2 regions of the Pseudomonas sp. SDO52101_S400 genome follow, and region 1 is predicted to be linked to the other one. Evidence: riboswitches for the same ligand, from Rfam matches in the RefSeq annotation. Region 1 holds a riboswitch; the other holds the start of a gene.
The links. A riboswitch is a leader RNA that binds a small molecule or an ion and turns the genes downstream of it on or off. The one in region 1 is predicted to bind manganese.
Positions count from the first base shown of each region.

Region 2: linked by a shared signal. The riboswitch ahead of mntP (manganese efflux pump MntP) and the one ahead of ACW9HX_RS27210 (TMEM165/GDT1 family protein) in region 1 are both predicted to bind manganese.

Region 1 covers NZ_JBSVWF010000085.1:536-8,612, forward strand. Annotated here, with positions in the region: gene ACW9HX_RS27200 (methyl-accepting chemotaxis protein) at 1-1,678, opposite strand, end outside; gene ACW9HX_RS27205 (M48 family metallopeptidase) at 1,942-2,760, shown strand; gene ACW9HX_RS27210 (TMEM165/GDT1 family protein) at 2,805-3,389, opposite strand; yybP-ykoY riboswitch at 3,477-3,601, opposite strand; gene ACW9HX_RS27215 (methyltransferase) at 3,641-4,639, opposite strand; gene ACW9HX_RS27220 (2-hydroxyacid dehydrogenase) at 4,673-5,638, opposite strand; gene ACW9HX_RS27225 (LysE family translocator) at 5,818-6,447, shown strand; gene ACW9HX_RS27230 (AraC family transcriptional regulator) at 6,431-7,204, opposite strand; gene ACW9HX_RS27235 (MFS transporter) at 7,301-8,077, shown strand, end outside.
Region 2 covers NZ_JBSVWF010000025.1:19,033-27,109, forward strand. Annotated here, with positions in the region: gene ACW9HX_RS14390 (ATP-binding protein) at 1-1,248, shown strand, start outside; yybP-ykoY riboswitch at 1,279-1,449, shown strand; gene mntP (manganese efflux pump MntP) at 1,457-2,020, shown strand; gene ACW9HX_RS14400 (AraC family transcriptional regulator) at 2,163-3,137, shown strand; gene ACW9HX_RS14405 (tyrosine-protein phosphatase) at 3,168-5,078, opposite strand; gene ACW9HX_RS14410 (FecR/PupR family sigma factor regulator) at 5,293-5,577, shown strand; gene ACW9HX_RS14415 (PaaI family thioesterase) at 5,692-6,198, shown strand; gene ACW9HX_RS14420 (hypothetical protein) at 6,216-6,578, shown strand; gene ACW9HX_RS14425 (glutathione S-transferase family protein) at 6,684-7,346, shown strand; gene ACW9HX_RS14430 (hypothetical protein) at 7,439-7,993, shown strand; gene ACW9HX_RS14435 (DUF4123 domain-containing protein) at 7,990-8,077, shown strand, end outside.

The sequences.
Region 1 (8,077 bases):
GCAGGTTGGTCTGCTCGGCGATCCCGCGAATGGCGATAAGGATCGCATTGATGTTTTCGCTGTCCTTGGCCAGCGTCTGCACCACGTCCACGGCCTTACCGATTTCCACGGCCAGCACGCCAATCGAATTGGAGGTGTCGCGCACGATCTGCATGCCCTGGCTGGCGGCCTGATCGGCATGGCTGGCGGCTTGGGCGGCCTGGGTCGCGTTGCGCGCAACGTCCTGCGCGGTAGCCGTCATTTCCTGCACGGCGGTGGCCACCTGATCAATCTCGGCCATCTGCTTCTGAATGCCGATATTGGTACGGATCGCGATGTCCGCCGTGTGCTCCGAGGAATCGCTGACACTCTGCACCGACGTCACTACCTGCGTGATCATCCCCTGCAACTTGGCAAGGAAGGTATTGAAGCCTTTGGCGATTGAACCGAGTTCGTCATTGCGGTCGCTACTCAAACGACGGGTCAGGTCGCCTTCGCCCTGAGCAATGTCGTCGAGCATGGTGACCATTTGTTTGAGCGGGCGAGCAATGCCGTGGCCCACCAGCCAGATCACCAGCAAACCTAGGCCGGCAATGATCAGGCCGACCATGGCCATGCCGAAGGTGTCGGACTTGCGCTGGGCGTCGAGGTCACCCTGGAGCTTTTGCAGATCGGCCATCACCGCGTCGAGCGGCAGTTGCAGCATCAGCGTCCAGCGCGCATCGGTCTGGCCGATGCCGAATGGCAGGTACAACTCGATCCGGCCCGCCTCTTTATTGACGGAATAGGTCACTTCGCCGCGCTTGAGATTGGCCATGTTGGCAATCTGTTGGGCGTCGAGGATGTCGCTGACCTTCTCGCCGAATTTGCTCGGGTCCTTGGTGTAGGCGACGATCCGGCCGTTGCCGCCGATCAGGGCCATTTGCCCGGCACCGCTGTACAGTTTCTGGTTCGCACCCAGGAGCATTTCCTGGATGAAGTTCACCGACAGGTCGGCGCCGACGATGCCCTGGAAGGCGCCGTTGAGCATGATCGGTTCAATAAAGGAGGCGAGCATGACGATCTTGTCGCCGACCTTGTACGGCGCCGGGTCGATCACACAGGATTTTTTGGTTTCTTTCGAGCACAGGTAGTACTCGCTGGCGCGTACGCCGGTGGACAGGACTTTCTGGTCATCGACGTCCACCAGTTTGTCCAGGCCCAGAGTGCCGTCCTCGTTGCGGAACCACCATGGCAGGAAACGCCCATTGGCGGCGTCGATACCGACCACGCTGGTACCGACGTAGGCCGCGTCATTGTGGTCCAGTGCGTTCTTTTCCCAACCGATGTAGGTGCCGAGAATCTTCGGGTTCTTCTCGACGTTTTCCTTGATCAGGCTGATCAACTGCTCACGGCTGACGGTCAATCGCGGCTGGCCATCGGCGCCCGGCGTGCCGAGCAGGGCGTTGACCCGCACCAGCCCGCCGGCAATCAGCAGCGGCGCTTCCAGCTCGCGCTGGATCTGGCTGACCTGGGTCTGCGCCAGCGAGGTCAGGCGTTGTTCGATGACTTGTTCGAACTGGGCCTGGGTCCGCTGTTGAACCATCTCTTGGGTGCGGGCGCCGGAAAACAGCGCATACAACACCAGCGCCGCCACCACGCTGAGAACGATGGCGCCGGCCAGGGCCGCCACGGAAAACTGGATCGACTTGAATTTCATGGAAACTCCGCACGCAAGAGGACGTCTGCGCTGCTGTATCGGCAGCCACTATTGCGCCATGAGGCGAAGTGCGAGCAATTGAGGGTGGATGTCGCAAATGGATCAATGCGCGACGCAGTTGCAGAGGGCTTGTCGGTGGATGTGAATTTTTTCCTACAGGACTGGCGGATGACTTCTGAAAACCGGTGCATCACGTCTGTTGTATCTGGCGCCGATACAATTACCCGCCTAGGATACGCGGCATGTTTTCAGGGAGCTTTTGAATGAACAAGACATTGGTTGTAAGTGCACTGAGCGCGGCGCTGTTGCTGGCCGGTTGCCAGTCGGTCAATACCACCAGCGGCGGTGCCGTGGGCGTGGAGCGCAAGCAGTACATGTTCAGCATGCTGTCCTCGCAAGAGGTCGACCAGATGTATGCCCAGTCCTATCAGAAGACCGTTGGCGAGGCGTCCAGCAAAGGCGTGCTGGACAAGACCAGCAATGAAGCCAAGCGGGTTCAGGCGATTGCCAATCGTCTGATCGCCCAGGCGCCGAACTTCCGTCCGGATGCCGCGCAATGGCAGTGGGAAGTGAACCTGATCAAGAGTGACGAGCTCAACGCCAACTGCGGTCCTGGCGGCAAGATCATTTTCTACACCGGGCTGATCGACAGTTTGAAGCTGACCGACGATGAGATCGCCGCGGTCATGGGCCATGAAATCGCCCACGCCCTGCGCGAGCACGGTCGTGAAGCGATGTCCAAGGCCTATGGCATCGAGATGGCCAAGCAGGGCGCCGGTGCGTTGCTCGGCCTGGGTCAGGACAGCCTGGCCCTGGCCGACACCGTGGCCAACTACGGCATGACATTGCCCAACAGCCGCGCCAACGAGAACGAAGCCGACCTGATCGGCCTGGAGTTGGCCGCTCGCGCCGGCTACAACCCGAACGCCGCGATCACCTTGTGGAACAAGATGAGCAAGGCGTCCGAAGGCGCGCCGCCAGAGTTCATGAGCACTCACCCGGCATCCTCCAGCCGGATCGCCTCGTTGCAGGCGGCAATTCCGAAGGTCATGCCGCTCTACGAAAAAGCGCCAAAGTCCTGAAGCAATGATCGCTCCCACACCGAGTGTGGGAGCGATCTGCCGGATCAAACCCAGCCGCTGCTCTGCATCGCCTTGTACACCGCAACGATCGCCAGAATCATGAACGCCGAAGCCGCGAGGCGACGGATCAGGGTCAATGGCAATTTGTCTGCGGCAAAGTTACCCGCCAGAACCACCGGTACGTTGGCAATCAACATGCCGAGCGTGGTGCCGATGATCACCAGCCACAGTTCCGGGTATTGCGCGGCGAGCATCACGGTGGCGATCTGAGTCTTGTCACCGATTTCCGCGAGGAAGAACGCGATCAGCGTGGTCAGGAATGGCCCGAACTTGCGGGCGGTGCTGGCTTCATCGTCGTCCATCTTGTCCGGCACCAGGGTCCACAGGGCGGTGGCTGTGAAGCTCGCGGCGAGAATCCAGTGCAGGACCGCATCGGAGAAGAAGCTGCCGAACCAGGCGCCTACCGCACCGGCTGCCGCGTGGTTGGCCAGGGTCGCCGCAACGATACCGGCAATGATCGGCCAGGGTTTGCGAAAGCGAGCGGCGAGAATCAGCGCGAGCAGTTGCGTCTTGTCGCCGATTTCGGCCAAGGCAACGATTGCGGTGGGAACGAGTAAAGAGTCCAGCATCAGGATTTCCTAAGGGGCGGGTCGACACGGCTATGACACGTACAGCCTTCCCGCCCCGGGTAAGGTGTGCGTGTCATAGGTCTTGTCAAACCCTGCGATCCGTCTGCTGCGGACGCTTGGGTCGCATACGCCATGATCTGAGGATCAAGTATGTTGACGTATGCCGGACGAGCATGGCGCTCGTGGGAGACTACTCCCCTAGGACGGAGCGGATTCTGCCTAGGCAGAATCCATTCGGCAAGTGCTAATTTTCAGCCGCGCTTGGCCCGGTAAATCCGGAAACCATTACCTTCGGCCTTGATCGCACACACGCCAAGATGCTCTTCGATCAACGGCTGGTACTTCAGGAAGCTGTTCGCCACCAAGCGAAGTTCGCCGCCGTTTTTCAGGTGTTTGGCCGCTTTTCGCAGCAAGTTTTCGGTGGCGAAATAATCGGTGTGTACACCGACATGGAACGGCGGATTGCTCAGAATCGCGTTCAAACCCATCGGTGCGGCGTCGATGCCGTCACCGGTTAACACTTCGGCTTCCAGACCGTTGGCGGCCAAAGTCAGGCGACTGCTGGCGGCCGCGAAGGCGTCGACGTCCAGCAAAGTGACCTGATTGTGCGGGTAACGACGTTTGACCGCCGCGCCAAGCACGCCGGCACCGCAACCGAAGTCCAGCAGGTGACCGCTCGGCAGTTTGTCCAGGTGCTCCAGCAGCAGGGCGCTCCCGCGATCCAGTCGGCCATGGCTGAACACGCCCGGCAGGCTGATGACTTTCAGTGGCCCTTCGGCCAGCGGCAGTTCGTAAGTCTGCGCCAGGCTTTCCAGGGATTTGGCTTCAGGGGCGTTGGCCACCGTCACTTGCCAGAGTTGGCAGTGACGCGCGCTGTCGAGCTTGCGCGGCTTGCCGAACGGGTTGAGCTGTTTGGACGCACCTTCGATGCCGCTGCGTTTTTCCCCGACCAGAAACACTTCACGACCAGCCAGACGTGAAGCCACTGCGTTGAGAATGTAATCGGTCAGGTCCTTGGACTTGGGCAAGAACACCACCGCGCTGTCGAACTCGCGATCCGGCACATTCACGCCGAAATGGCTGCGACCTTCGAAACGCGCATCGAGCGCTGCCTGATCGCCGGCATGCCAGCACCAGCCAAAGGCGTTGGGCAGGCGCCCGAGCAAGTCGTCGGCGGGCAGGCCGGCCAACAACAGCGAACCCTGGAATAACTCGACCTGACGAAGCAGTACTTCACTGCGCGGATCCATAACTGCTCCTGTGAAAAAAAGTGCCGCAGTTTATCAACTGACGACCCGCAGCGCCTTACCGCTGTAGAACGCCTGGGTGTTTTCCACCAGTTGACCGACGATTCGCTGCCGGGCTTCCCGACTGCCCCAGGCGTTATGCGGGGTGACGATCAGGCGCGGGATGTCGGCGGCCAACAGTGGATTGCCTTGGGTCGGTGGCTCGACGCTCAGTACATCGGTGGCTGCGCCGCCCAGATGACCCTTGCGCAAGGCATCGGCCAGGGCTTGTTCGTCGATCAGGCCGCCACGGGCGGTGTTGACCACAAACGCGCCGGGTTTCATGGACGCCAGCTCGCGGGCACCGATGAAGTGCCGGGTGTGTTCATTGAGCGGGCAGTGCAGGGTGAGGGCGTCGATCTGCGGCAGCAGTTCTTCCAGCGGCAAGCGATCCGGACGGGCCGGGCGTCCCGGAATCTGCCCCAGCAATACGCGCATGCCGAAGGCTTCGGCCAAGCGGGCGACCGCACCACCGAGTTCGCCATGCCCGAGCAGGCCGAGGGTTTTGCCCTCCAACTCGACGATCGGGTAGTCCAGCAGGCAGAACTGTTTCGCCTGCTGCCAGCGTCCTTCACCGACGGCTTTTTGATAGTCGGCCAGACGCGTGGCGAGATTGAGCAGCAGCATGATTGTGTGCTGCGCCACCGACGGCGTGCCGTAACCCTGGCAGTTGCACACGGTGATGCCGTGGGCGCGGGCGGCGGCCAGATCGACGTTGTTGGTGCCGGTGGCGGTGATCAGGATCAGCTTCAGCTGTGGGTTGGCGGCCATGGCGGCGGCGTCGATCAGGACCTTGTTGCTGATCGCCACGGTCGCACCTTGCAGGCGTTCGGCAACCTGCGCAGGCAACGTCTGGGCGAACAGTTGCAGATCGCTGAAGCAGTCACGCAAAGGGCTCAGATCGAGATCGCCAAGATCCAGCGAAGGGTGATCGAGGAATACGGCGCGGTGGGCGTTCGTCATCAACTGTACCTGTCGTGCTTTGAAGGGAAGGCGTAATCTGCCGAGCCTACCAGATGAAACACCTGTGGGAGCGAGCCTGCTCGCGAGGCGCCATGTCAGGCAACAGTGATGTGCCAGGCACTCCCTCTTCGCGAGCAGGCTCGCTCCCACAGGAATGTAATGACCTCAGAGGAGCCCCCATGTACTGGACCGAATTCTTGACCGTTGCCCTGATCCACCTGCTGGCCGTCGCCAGTCCCGGTCCTGATTTCGCCGTGGTGGTGCGCGAAAGCGTGACTCACGGTCGTCGCGCCGGCACCTGGACGGCACTGGGCGTGGGCACGGCGATTTTCCTGCACGTCGGATATTCGCTGCTGGGCATCGGCCTGATCGTTTCGCAATCGATCGTGTTGTTCAACGCCCTGAAATGGGCCGCCGCCGCTTATCTGCTGTACATCGGCTTCAAGGCGCTGCGCGCGCAGCCGGCCAAGACCGTGACCGACGATCTGCACAAAGAAGCCGGCGAACGCACCGCCCGTGGCGCCTTCACCTCAGGCTTCGTGACCAACGGCCTGAACCCGAAAGCCACGCTGTTCTTTCTGTCGCTGTTCACCGTGGTGATCAATCCGCACACGCCACTGGCGGTGCAGGCCGGCTACGGGATTTATCTGGCCGTCGCGACCGCAACCTGGTTTTGCCTGGTGGCGATGCTGTTCAGCCAACAGCGTGTGCGTGCCGGTTTCGCCCGCATGGGCCACTGGTTCGACCGCACCATGGGCGCTGTACTGATCGCGATTGGCGTGAAGCTCGCGTTCACCGAGATGCATTGATCGAACTGAGCTGATTCAGGGCGTTGAGGTACTCCCGGGGATTGTCCCCGAGCAAACGGCGAAACATCGCGCTGAACGCCCGCGCGCTGCCGTAACCCAGATCCCGCGCCACGCTTTGCACGCTGTCCCCGGCGAGCAGGCGGGGCAGGGCTTCCATCAGGCGCAGTTGCTGGCGCCAGGCATTGAAACTCATCTTCAGTTGTTGCTGGAACAGCCGCGCCAACGTACGTGAGCTGGCGCCGACTTGCTGCGCCCAGTCTTCCAGGGTGTTCGGGTGATCGGGCTCGCGCAGCAGCGCCAGGCAAATGTTTTGCAGGCGCCGGTCGCTCGGCATCGGGATGTGCAGCGGCAGGTTTTCGAGGCCGGCCAGTTCCTCCAGCATCAACTGCTGGATCAGCGGGTTGTCGGCGTGGGGCGGGCCCTGCACCGCGCGCAGGATCAGTTCGCGCAGCAACGGCGTTACGGCCAGTACGCAACAATTTTGCAGGCTGGCGGGCGACAGCTCGGGGGCGATGAACAATGAGCGCATCTGCACATCGCCGGACATGAAGATCTCATGGCCGATCTGCGGTGGAATCCACACCGCGCGGGTCGGGGGAATCACCCACGCACCTTGCGCCGTGACCACCCGCATGACCCCGCTCACCGCATACAGCAACTGCGCCTCGCGATGCAGGTGCAATGGCTGGTGCGCGCCGTCGAGATAATCCCGGGGGTAGGCGCTCACCGGGCCGTGGTCGAAATGGCTGATCAACATGTCCGGTTCACTGACTTGAATGGCAGGAATGCGCTTTTTTGCCAACTTAGCATAAGCGCTCACCCTCATCTGTTCACAACAAGAAAGCGTGCCGCGATGAATCAATCCAGAAATGTCATCCGCTACATCAACGCAGCCCATGTGATCGATCACATGTTCATGCTGATTTTTCCCGCCGCCGTGCTCGGCATGACCCAGGCCTTCGCCCTCGACTACGCCGCGCTGATCGGCCTGTCGCTGGGCGGTTTCATCGCATTCGGTGCCTGTTCGCTACCGGCCGGCTGGCTCGGCGATCACTGGAGCCGGCGACGGATGATGCTGGTGTTTTTCTTCGGTATCGGTGGTTCGGCGATCGTTACCGGTCTGAGTAGCAGCCCGACGATGCTGGTGATCGGCCTGACCCTGATCGGCATTTTCGCCGCGATCTATCACCCGGTCGGCACGGCGATGCTGGTGGCCTATGCGCAAAATCGTGGCCGCGAAATCGGCATCAACGGCATGTGGGGCAATCTTGGCGTGGCGTTCTCGGCACTGATAACCGGGCTGTTGGTGGCGCAGTTCGGCTGGCGTTCGGCGTTCCTGTTACCGGGTGCCGTGGCGATTGTGCTGGGGATCGGTTTTGTCTTGCAGGTGCGTGAGGAGCCGATTCCCAAGCGCCCGCATACCGCGCTCAAAGGCGCCGGCGGCCAGCGCATTTCGATGGTCATGGTGTTTGGCGTGCTGGCCTTGGCCACGGCCACCGGCGGGGTGGTGTTCAACGCCACGACCATGACCTATCCGAAACTGTTTCAGGATCGCTTGCATGATCTGTTCGCCTCGCCCCAGACACTTGGCGTGGTAGTGAGCCTGGCGTACGCGTTCGGTGCAGTGGCG
Region 2 (8,077 bases), on a different contig from region 1:
CTGCTGCAAGGCGTGCTGGCCCAGCGTGCACCCGGCGACAACGATTGGGAGCGTCTGCATCAGGCCTTCGACGAAGCGATGAGCCGGGTCGGCGATGGCGAAGCGGCGCATCCCTACGAGACACGGCTGACCTTTCAGGTTTGGCGCAACGACGGCCAGTTGCTGATGCGCTCGGCCGAAGCCCCGATACTTGATGCGCCGCCCGCGACCCTCGGCGCCCATGACTTGATGGAAAACGGGCGCGACTGGTGCGCCTTCCTGCTCAAGGACCCGCGACAGGACTTGCTGATCTGGGTCGGCGAACGCGACGACATTCGCCAGGACCTGATCACCCGTATCGTCGGCCATACCCTGTGGCCGAGCCTGATCGGCGTACCGCTGCTGGCCACTCTGATCTGGCTGACCATCGGCTGGGGTTTGCAGCCGTTGCGGGCCATGGCCCGGTCGATTCGCGGCCGCGACACCGAGACCCTGAAACCGCTGCACCTGAGCCCCCTGCCCCAGGATCTGGAGCCCATGCAGACCGCGCTCAATCGCTTGCTGCAACAGATCGATAACCTGCTCGCGCGGGAGCGACGCTTTATCGCTGACGCCGCCCACGAACTGCGCACACCGCTGGCGATCCTGCGGATTCATGCGCAAAACGCGCAATTGGCCAACACCCCGCAACAACGCGAAGAAGCACTGGAGTTTCTGGTCAGCGCCGTAGACCGCGCCACGCGCATTGCCAGCCAATTGCTGACCATGGCGCGTATCGAACCGCGTCTGGCATCGCCGCAAAACACCCGCGTCGAACTGACCGCGCTGGTGCGCGAGGAACTGGCCGAACTGACGCCGCTGGCCCTGGAAAAAGACGTCGAACTGATCCTCGACAGCGATCATCACTGCCCGGTCGACACCGATCCGGTGGCGTTGGCGATCGCTCTGCAAAATCTGGTAACCAATGCGCTGAATTTCGCCCCGCCCGGCAGCGAGGTGCGGATTCAGGTGCAACCACAGGCCTGCGGTGCGGTGTCGATCAGCGTCGAAGATGCCGGCCCCGGCATCGATGAGCAGCAATATGCGCGGTTGTTCGAACGCTTCTACAGCGAGGGCCACGCCAATGGTGCAGGTCTCGGGCTGGCCATCGTGCAGATGATCGTCAGCAAGATCGGCAGCACCTTGCAGCTGTACAACCGACCTCAGGGCGGGCTGTGCGCCGAGTTGCGAATCCCTCCGGGATCAACAGAACCTGCGCCGGGCATTTAACGAAATTTTCATGTTTGCCTCCCTATGATCCCGGGCCTCGTTGGGGAGTAACCTGCTTCCGAGCCCCTCGGAAGCGTTCGTATCAACATATTCGGCAACATGCCGTGGTGCGAACACCTTCTGGTTGGTGAGACCGACGACACATCCATGCCGCAAGTCGGGCGTGTGGTTGTGTCGTTGACTCATAGCCCGACTGGAAGTATTGCCCGTGAATCCTGTTTCCCTGATCTTCCTCGCACTCGCCATGTCCACGGATGCCTTCGCGGCCGCCATCGGCAAGGGCTCAAGCCTGCACAAACCCCGCCTCACCGAAGCCCTGCGCACCGGCCTGATCTTTGGTGTCATCGAAGCGATCACCCCGATCATCGGCTGGCTGATCGGCCAGGCCGCCACTCGCTGGGTGGCGCAGTGGGATCACTGGATCGCCTTCACCCTGCTGGTCGCGCTGGGCCTGCACATGATCTACAACGGCCTCAAGCATGAGGAAGCCGAAGAAGAAAAACCCGGTCAGCACTCGTTCTTCATTCTCGCCGTCACTGCCGTGGCCACCAGCATCGATGCGCTGGCCGTCGGTGTCGGCCTGGCGTTCGTCGATGTGAATATCTGGGTGGCCGCGGCTGCCATTGGCCTGGCGACCATGACCATGGTCACCATTGGCGTGATGCTCGGTCGGGTGCTGGGCTCCGTGGTCGGCAAGCGTGCGGAAATCGTCGGTGGCGTGGTGCTGATGATCGTCGGCACGACGATTCTCTACGAGCACCTTTCGGCCTGATCCCAAGTATCGCTGCCAGGGCGTTTGCCAGCGCCCCGGCAGCGGTGCGGCAAGGCGTAATCCGTTTGTGTCATGTTGCTGTCATTCGGGGCTGCTAACGTCCTCGCGCCTCTTCGCCCCGACTGCCAAGGTGACCTTCCCGGTGTACTCAAGCCCGACGCGCCAGACCATCATTCTCAGATCCGCCGACATGTCCTGCGACGACTTCGGTGCTTTGTTCTCTCGCATGTTCGGCAATCGTTATGGCGATACACCGCCACCGCCCAGGGACATCATCATTGGCGGCGTCTACGGCCGGCACGACGGGGTCAGTTTCCGACGCATGCATTACCGGGGCGACTTCACCGTGGCGTTCCCTGAGCCCTACGACGAAATCACCTTCGTCATTCCCACCGCCGGCAGGATCATCTTCAACGATTCGACCGAGTCGCTGGGTCTGCCGCATATCGGCCTGGCCATCGACAAGGCCGATCTGCATTCGATGCGCTTCGTCGACAATCATGCCCAGCACGGCATGTCGATCAGCCGCGCAGCACTCACCGAAAGACTGTCGTCACTGCTGGGCCGACCGATCGTGCACAAGCTGCATTTCGAGCCGAGGGTGGACCTCAACAGCCCGGCGTTTCAGGGCATTCGCGCGCTGATCGACCTGGCCACCGGCACCGAGTTCGACCTGTTGTTGAACGCCGGTTCGCTGATGCCATCGCGGCTGCGGGAGATGTTGGTGGACGCAGTGCTGGAAGCCTGGCCGCACAATTTCAGCGAAGCGTTGCGCCGCCCCGAAGCATCGATTGCACCTCGACATGTGAAACAGGCCATCGAATACATTCAGGCGCATCCCGAGCAACTGGTCAGCGGGACGGATCTGGCGGGGCTGGTGAATGTCAGTCTGCGGGCCTTGCAGGAAGGCTTCCGGCGGTTCGTCGGCACCTCGATTGTCGCGTACCAGCGGCAGGTGCGACTGGAGCGTGCTTGCGATGCGCTGAAACGAGGTGAGTCGTCATCGGTGACCGATGTGGCTCTGCAGTACGGGTTCAGCAACGTCGGCCGGTTCTGCCAATACTTTCAGGACGCCTACGGCGTGAGCCCCGCAGAAATGCGAAAAGGACTGCGCTGAGGCAGTCCTTTTTCTTCATCTTCAGGTTGGTCAGAACTGGTAACTGGCCTTGAGCCCGCCGTTGAAGCCGTGGCTATCACCGCCGCCGCTGGCACCGACTTCAGCACCCAGGCTCAGGGCGCCAAGGCTGGCCATCAGGTTGACGCCGCCACTGAACTGATCGCGGTTGTCGAACGCCGCGCGTTGTTCGATATCCAGCCCGAGCAGATGACCTTCGCTGTCGACCTGATGATCGCCCAGCACACGCTCGTAGCCGACCCGCACGCCCGGCACCAGTTGCCATGCGCCCATGGGCATCGGGGCGAACGAGACGTCGAGATTGGCCACGGCGCTGCGGCGGGTTTGCTGGATGTCGTCAACGTCGAGGGCCAGTTCGCTGCCCTTCTCCTGGAAGCCCGACAAGTCCAGACGACTGACCCGTACGCCGAGGCTCGGCTCCAGAATCACAGTGCTCAACGGCAAGCGATACCCCAGCGCCAGGGTGGCGCCGCTGAGATTGCCGTGAGTGTCACCCTTCGCCGAACCCAGGCCGCCGCCGAGGTCGCGCTTGCTGTCGTAGTCGACGTAACCGGCGCTGATATTGGCATCGGCAAACAGGCCGCGTTCCAGGCTGGTGAAGCCATAACGGGCACCCAGATTGAGGAAGGTGAAATCCGTATCGGCCTCGCCGCCCGCCCCGCCGACAGTGCCTTTGCTGTAACCGATCCCGCCGCGAGCGCTGAGTTGTTCGGAGAAGCGCTGGGTGACGCCGACCATCAGGCCCTGACTGTGTTCGTTGCTGCTTTGCGCATGGGCCGAACCGTCGGTGCCCAGGTAACCGGCGAGCGCGGTGCTCCACAACCGGTACTGGCCGACCTTGAGGTCGGTGCCGCTGGCGAATGGCGCTGCGGCTTGCTCGATCATTGCGTTCTGACGCAACAAGTAACTGGCGGCATCCGCATGGACCTGACCGCCCACGGTGGACTCCACGCCGCCAAGGCTGCCGGCGTCGATGGCCGATTGCAGGTAGTAGTTGTAGGCGCTGTAGGTGCCCGAGAGCTTGCTGTTCTGCAATTCCTGCAACAGCTGCGCACCGGCGGCAGCGTTGCCGAGCATGCCGGCCTGACCGGGCAGGCTGTTGTACTCGACCATTTTGCCGCGCAGCACGTAGATCGTTTCCTGGGACAGACCCAGCCCCTGCTTGAGGTAGTTGTCCATGCTGCCGTATTGCGCGGTCACCTGATCCAGACCGGCTTGCAGGTAACTGGCCTCCACACCCAGCAGCGGCGCGTAAACGGCGGCCATGCTCGGCGGCATCATCGCCAGGGTCTTGGCCACCCGTGCAGCGGTGTAGTCGTTGGTCGCCAGGTAATTGCTCATGATCGTGGCGTTGTCGACCCCGGCGATGCTTTGCAGCACGGCGGCGGTCCAGCCGGTACGGTCTTTGCCGGCGGTGCAATGGAACAGTGCGGCGCCGTCGACGCCGGCCAGTTCGTTGAACAGCACGCCCAACTGCCCGCGCATGCCGGCGTCGCTGACAAAGGCGCGGTTGGTCTCCTGCATCATTGCAATCGCATCGGCGGCACTTTTGAACGAGACCGTGGTGATGTTCGCGCCCGAGGTGGTGGCGCCGATGATGTCGATGTTCTGGTAGGTCGCCCCGCTGATCATCGTGTCCGGCGTGGCCGCAATTTCGCTGGGGGTGCGCAAGTCGTAAACGGCCTTGATGCCCAGACCGTTGAGGGTCGCCAGATCCGACGCCGTCGGCGTCAGCGCATTGGAGCGGTAAAACACCCCGGCGCGCATCGTGCCGTCATGGGTCGTGGAGTAAGCCGTGGTAATACCGGCGATATCGCGGAAGTTGTCGATGCCCTGCAGGCGCGGGGTATCAAGGTCGGCCGCGTGGACGGCGGCGATGGACAGACTCAACACGGACAGCGAACACAGAAAACGTGGAAACACGATGCAGCCTCATTGAAAACCGGTTGGGCTGCCCACTATCTGCAAGGTAATGTGACTGAATATGACAAAACGTCGAAGACAGCCAATCCCGGCGCGATCTGTCCTTCGGCTGCGCGTTCTGTCCGTCAAACGGGCTAAATCCCTGCCGATATTTGACGTTTTTTTTGCAAGAGGCAGGGTAAAGTGCCCTCTCCGGCCATCCTGGAAGCAGTCAATGAACCTCCAAAGCCCTCAAGACGCCGATGATGAAATCCTCAATCAAGCGGCGCACTGGTGCCTGCGTCTGCAAGACGACAGCTGCACCCCAGACGAGCGTCAGGCATTTCAGCAGTGGATTCAGAGCAGCCCGCGCCACGCCTTCGAATACGCGAAGATGCTTGAGGTCTGGGAATTGAGCGATCAACTGCCGGACGAGCGCGAAAAGTCGAAAAAGCGCAAGGCCACGACCCTGCCGTGCAGCTTCGAAGAGTTTCAACGCAATCTGGCGCAGCGTAATTAGCCCTGCACCGGGATCGACGCAAACTGCAGAGCGCCCCACTCGAAGCAACGTTTTGTCCTTGAATCAAGGTTAGAATCCGCGCGGTTCGGCTAACAGTTTAAGGATGACCCCGGCATGTCCACCCACGACACCTCCCTGCAAGACACCGCCGCCCCCGACGGCGTCTGCTTCGGCTGCGGCAGCAGCAACCCGCACGGCTTGCACATCAAGAGTTTCTGGCACGAGGACGGCGTGCACGTCATGGCCGAGCATGTGCCCGAGGCCAAATACTGCGGCTGGCCGGAGCTGGTCTACGGCGGCCTGATCGCGATGCTGGTGGACTGCCATTCCAACTGGACCGCAATGGCTTACCACTACCGGGCGGAGAACCGTGAAGCCGAGAGCTTGCCGCGCATCAACTGCGTCACCGGCAACCTCGGCATCAAATTCATCAAACCGACGCCGATGGGCGTGCCGCTGACGTTGAAGGCGAAAGTCGAGGGTGAAGTCGGGCGCAAGAGCCGGGTGATCTGCGAGGTGTACGCCGGGGATGTGCTGACGGCAGTGGGTGACTCAGTGTTCGTTCGGGTGGATACCGAGCAATTGGCGGCAGCCGCTCATGGCCGCAAAGACGACCAATGAGTGCCCGGGCAATAAACATGGCGGTGATTATCGCCATCAGCGTGGTGGTGGTTGGCGGCCTGAATTGGCTGATGAACGAATCCTGGCTGATCGCCACGCAAGCAAGCGGCGAAGATGCTTTCTCGTATCTGATCATCGAGATTTTGCAGACGGTGGCCATCCACTCGGTGGCGGTGGCGTCCATCCCGGTGCTGTTGGCGTTCTTAAGACAGACACTCGCCAGTTATGTCGTGTTGATACTGGCGTTGTCGCTCTACATGCTGCTCATCACCGGCATCAATGCAGTCGGCCCGGCCATCGCCGGACTAATGATCACAGCAGTGGTTTATGCGGTGTTCACAAAGTCGGTCAACCTGATCCGGTACTTTCGCGCGAAGTGACCCGATTCACCGTTCGGGCCTGCTGGTGGAAATCAAATGCGTGGCCGTGCGCAGGCGGGCTATACCTGTGTAGTGCCTTTCACCACTACCGCGAGGCGTTGAACCATGGACTTGACCCTCTACTACCATCCGCTGTCGTCCTACTGCCACAAAGCCCTGATTGCCCTGTACGAACACGGCGTCGCATTCGATAAACGCCTGATCGACCTGTCCAGCGAAGCCGAGCGGGCTGAACTGCGAGCCCTGTGGCCGTTGGTCAAGTTCCCTGTGCTGCAGGATCGCGCCCGCCAGCGCAGCGTGCCGGAATCGAGCGTGATTATCGAGTATCTGGATCACTACCATGCCGGAGCCGGACGGCTGATCCCCGACGATTGGGACACCGCCCTGCAAGTTCGCCTGTGGGACAGGTTTTTCGACAACTACGTGATGACACCGATGTCGCAGATCGTCGCCGACCGCATTCACAAAAGGAACGCTGACCTGAGCAGCCAGCGCACCCTGCTGAATACAGCCTACGACATGCTCGAAGCTCAGTTGACGACCCACCCATGGATCGCCGGCCCGGACTACAGCATGGCCGATTGCTCTGCCAGTCCGGCCTTGTTCTACGCCAGCACACTGGTGCCGTTTGGCGACGACCACCCTCGCCTGAGCGCCTATTTCGAGCGGCTGGTTCAGCGTCCGTCCTTCAGGCAGGTGATCGACGAAGCCAAACCGTGGTTTGACTTCTATCCCTTTGCCGAGGCGCTTCCCCATCGATTTCGCTGAACTCAAGGAAACGCGAGGCCAGTTTTTTTTCGAGTCGACGGGCCGGGGAGCGTCTAGGCTATCGATGGATTCATCACGGAGGGCGAGCAAGCATGCGACTGAGTTTTTCCGAGGGAGCGGAAGTGATCGAAATCGGCGATCGCATCGACGTTGGCCAAGACCGCTCAGGCGCCGATGAGACTGCCATCCCCTGGGTCTTGCATGAGTCCTGGCAAGTCGAGCGCTTCGTGCGCTGGCACTTTCGCATGGCGCAAGACATTCACCGCTTGCGTGCCCTGCTATCCGGTCAGCAATCGCTGGTTCACCGCCTGGATGACCAGGAGATTCTGCGTCAGTTATCTCAAAGGCTGCTCAATGGCAGTCTGTCTGTACGCACGGTCAGACGTAACCGAACCGGCACATCCGCAAGCACAGGATCCACACCGGTTCGACGAGAGGATGGGCCATCCCCCGCCTCTGCTGTGGGTGCGAAAAAGAACCTCGTTCAAAGCAGATCACCAACCTTTCAACCGATGAAATCCGATCCGCCAATGAGCGCCAGCGCCAAGACCGCCCAAGACTCGCAAGCACAACGACTGGAAGAGGCTGCAGCCCAGGCGATCCCTTTTTGCGAAGTCTGTCATCGCGCCGCCATGGAACGTGTATGAGCACCCGACCCCTTGAATCCTTGCTGGATGCGCTGTGGTCGGATGCAGACGTCGCGATCTACTGGCTGGTCGATGGTGCGCAGG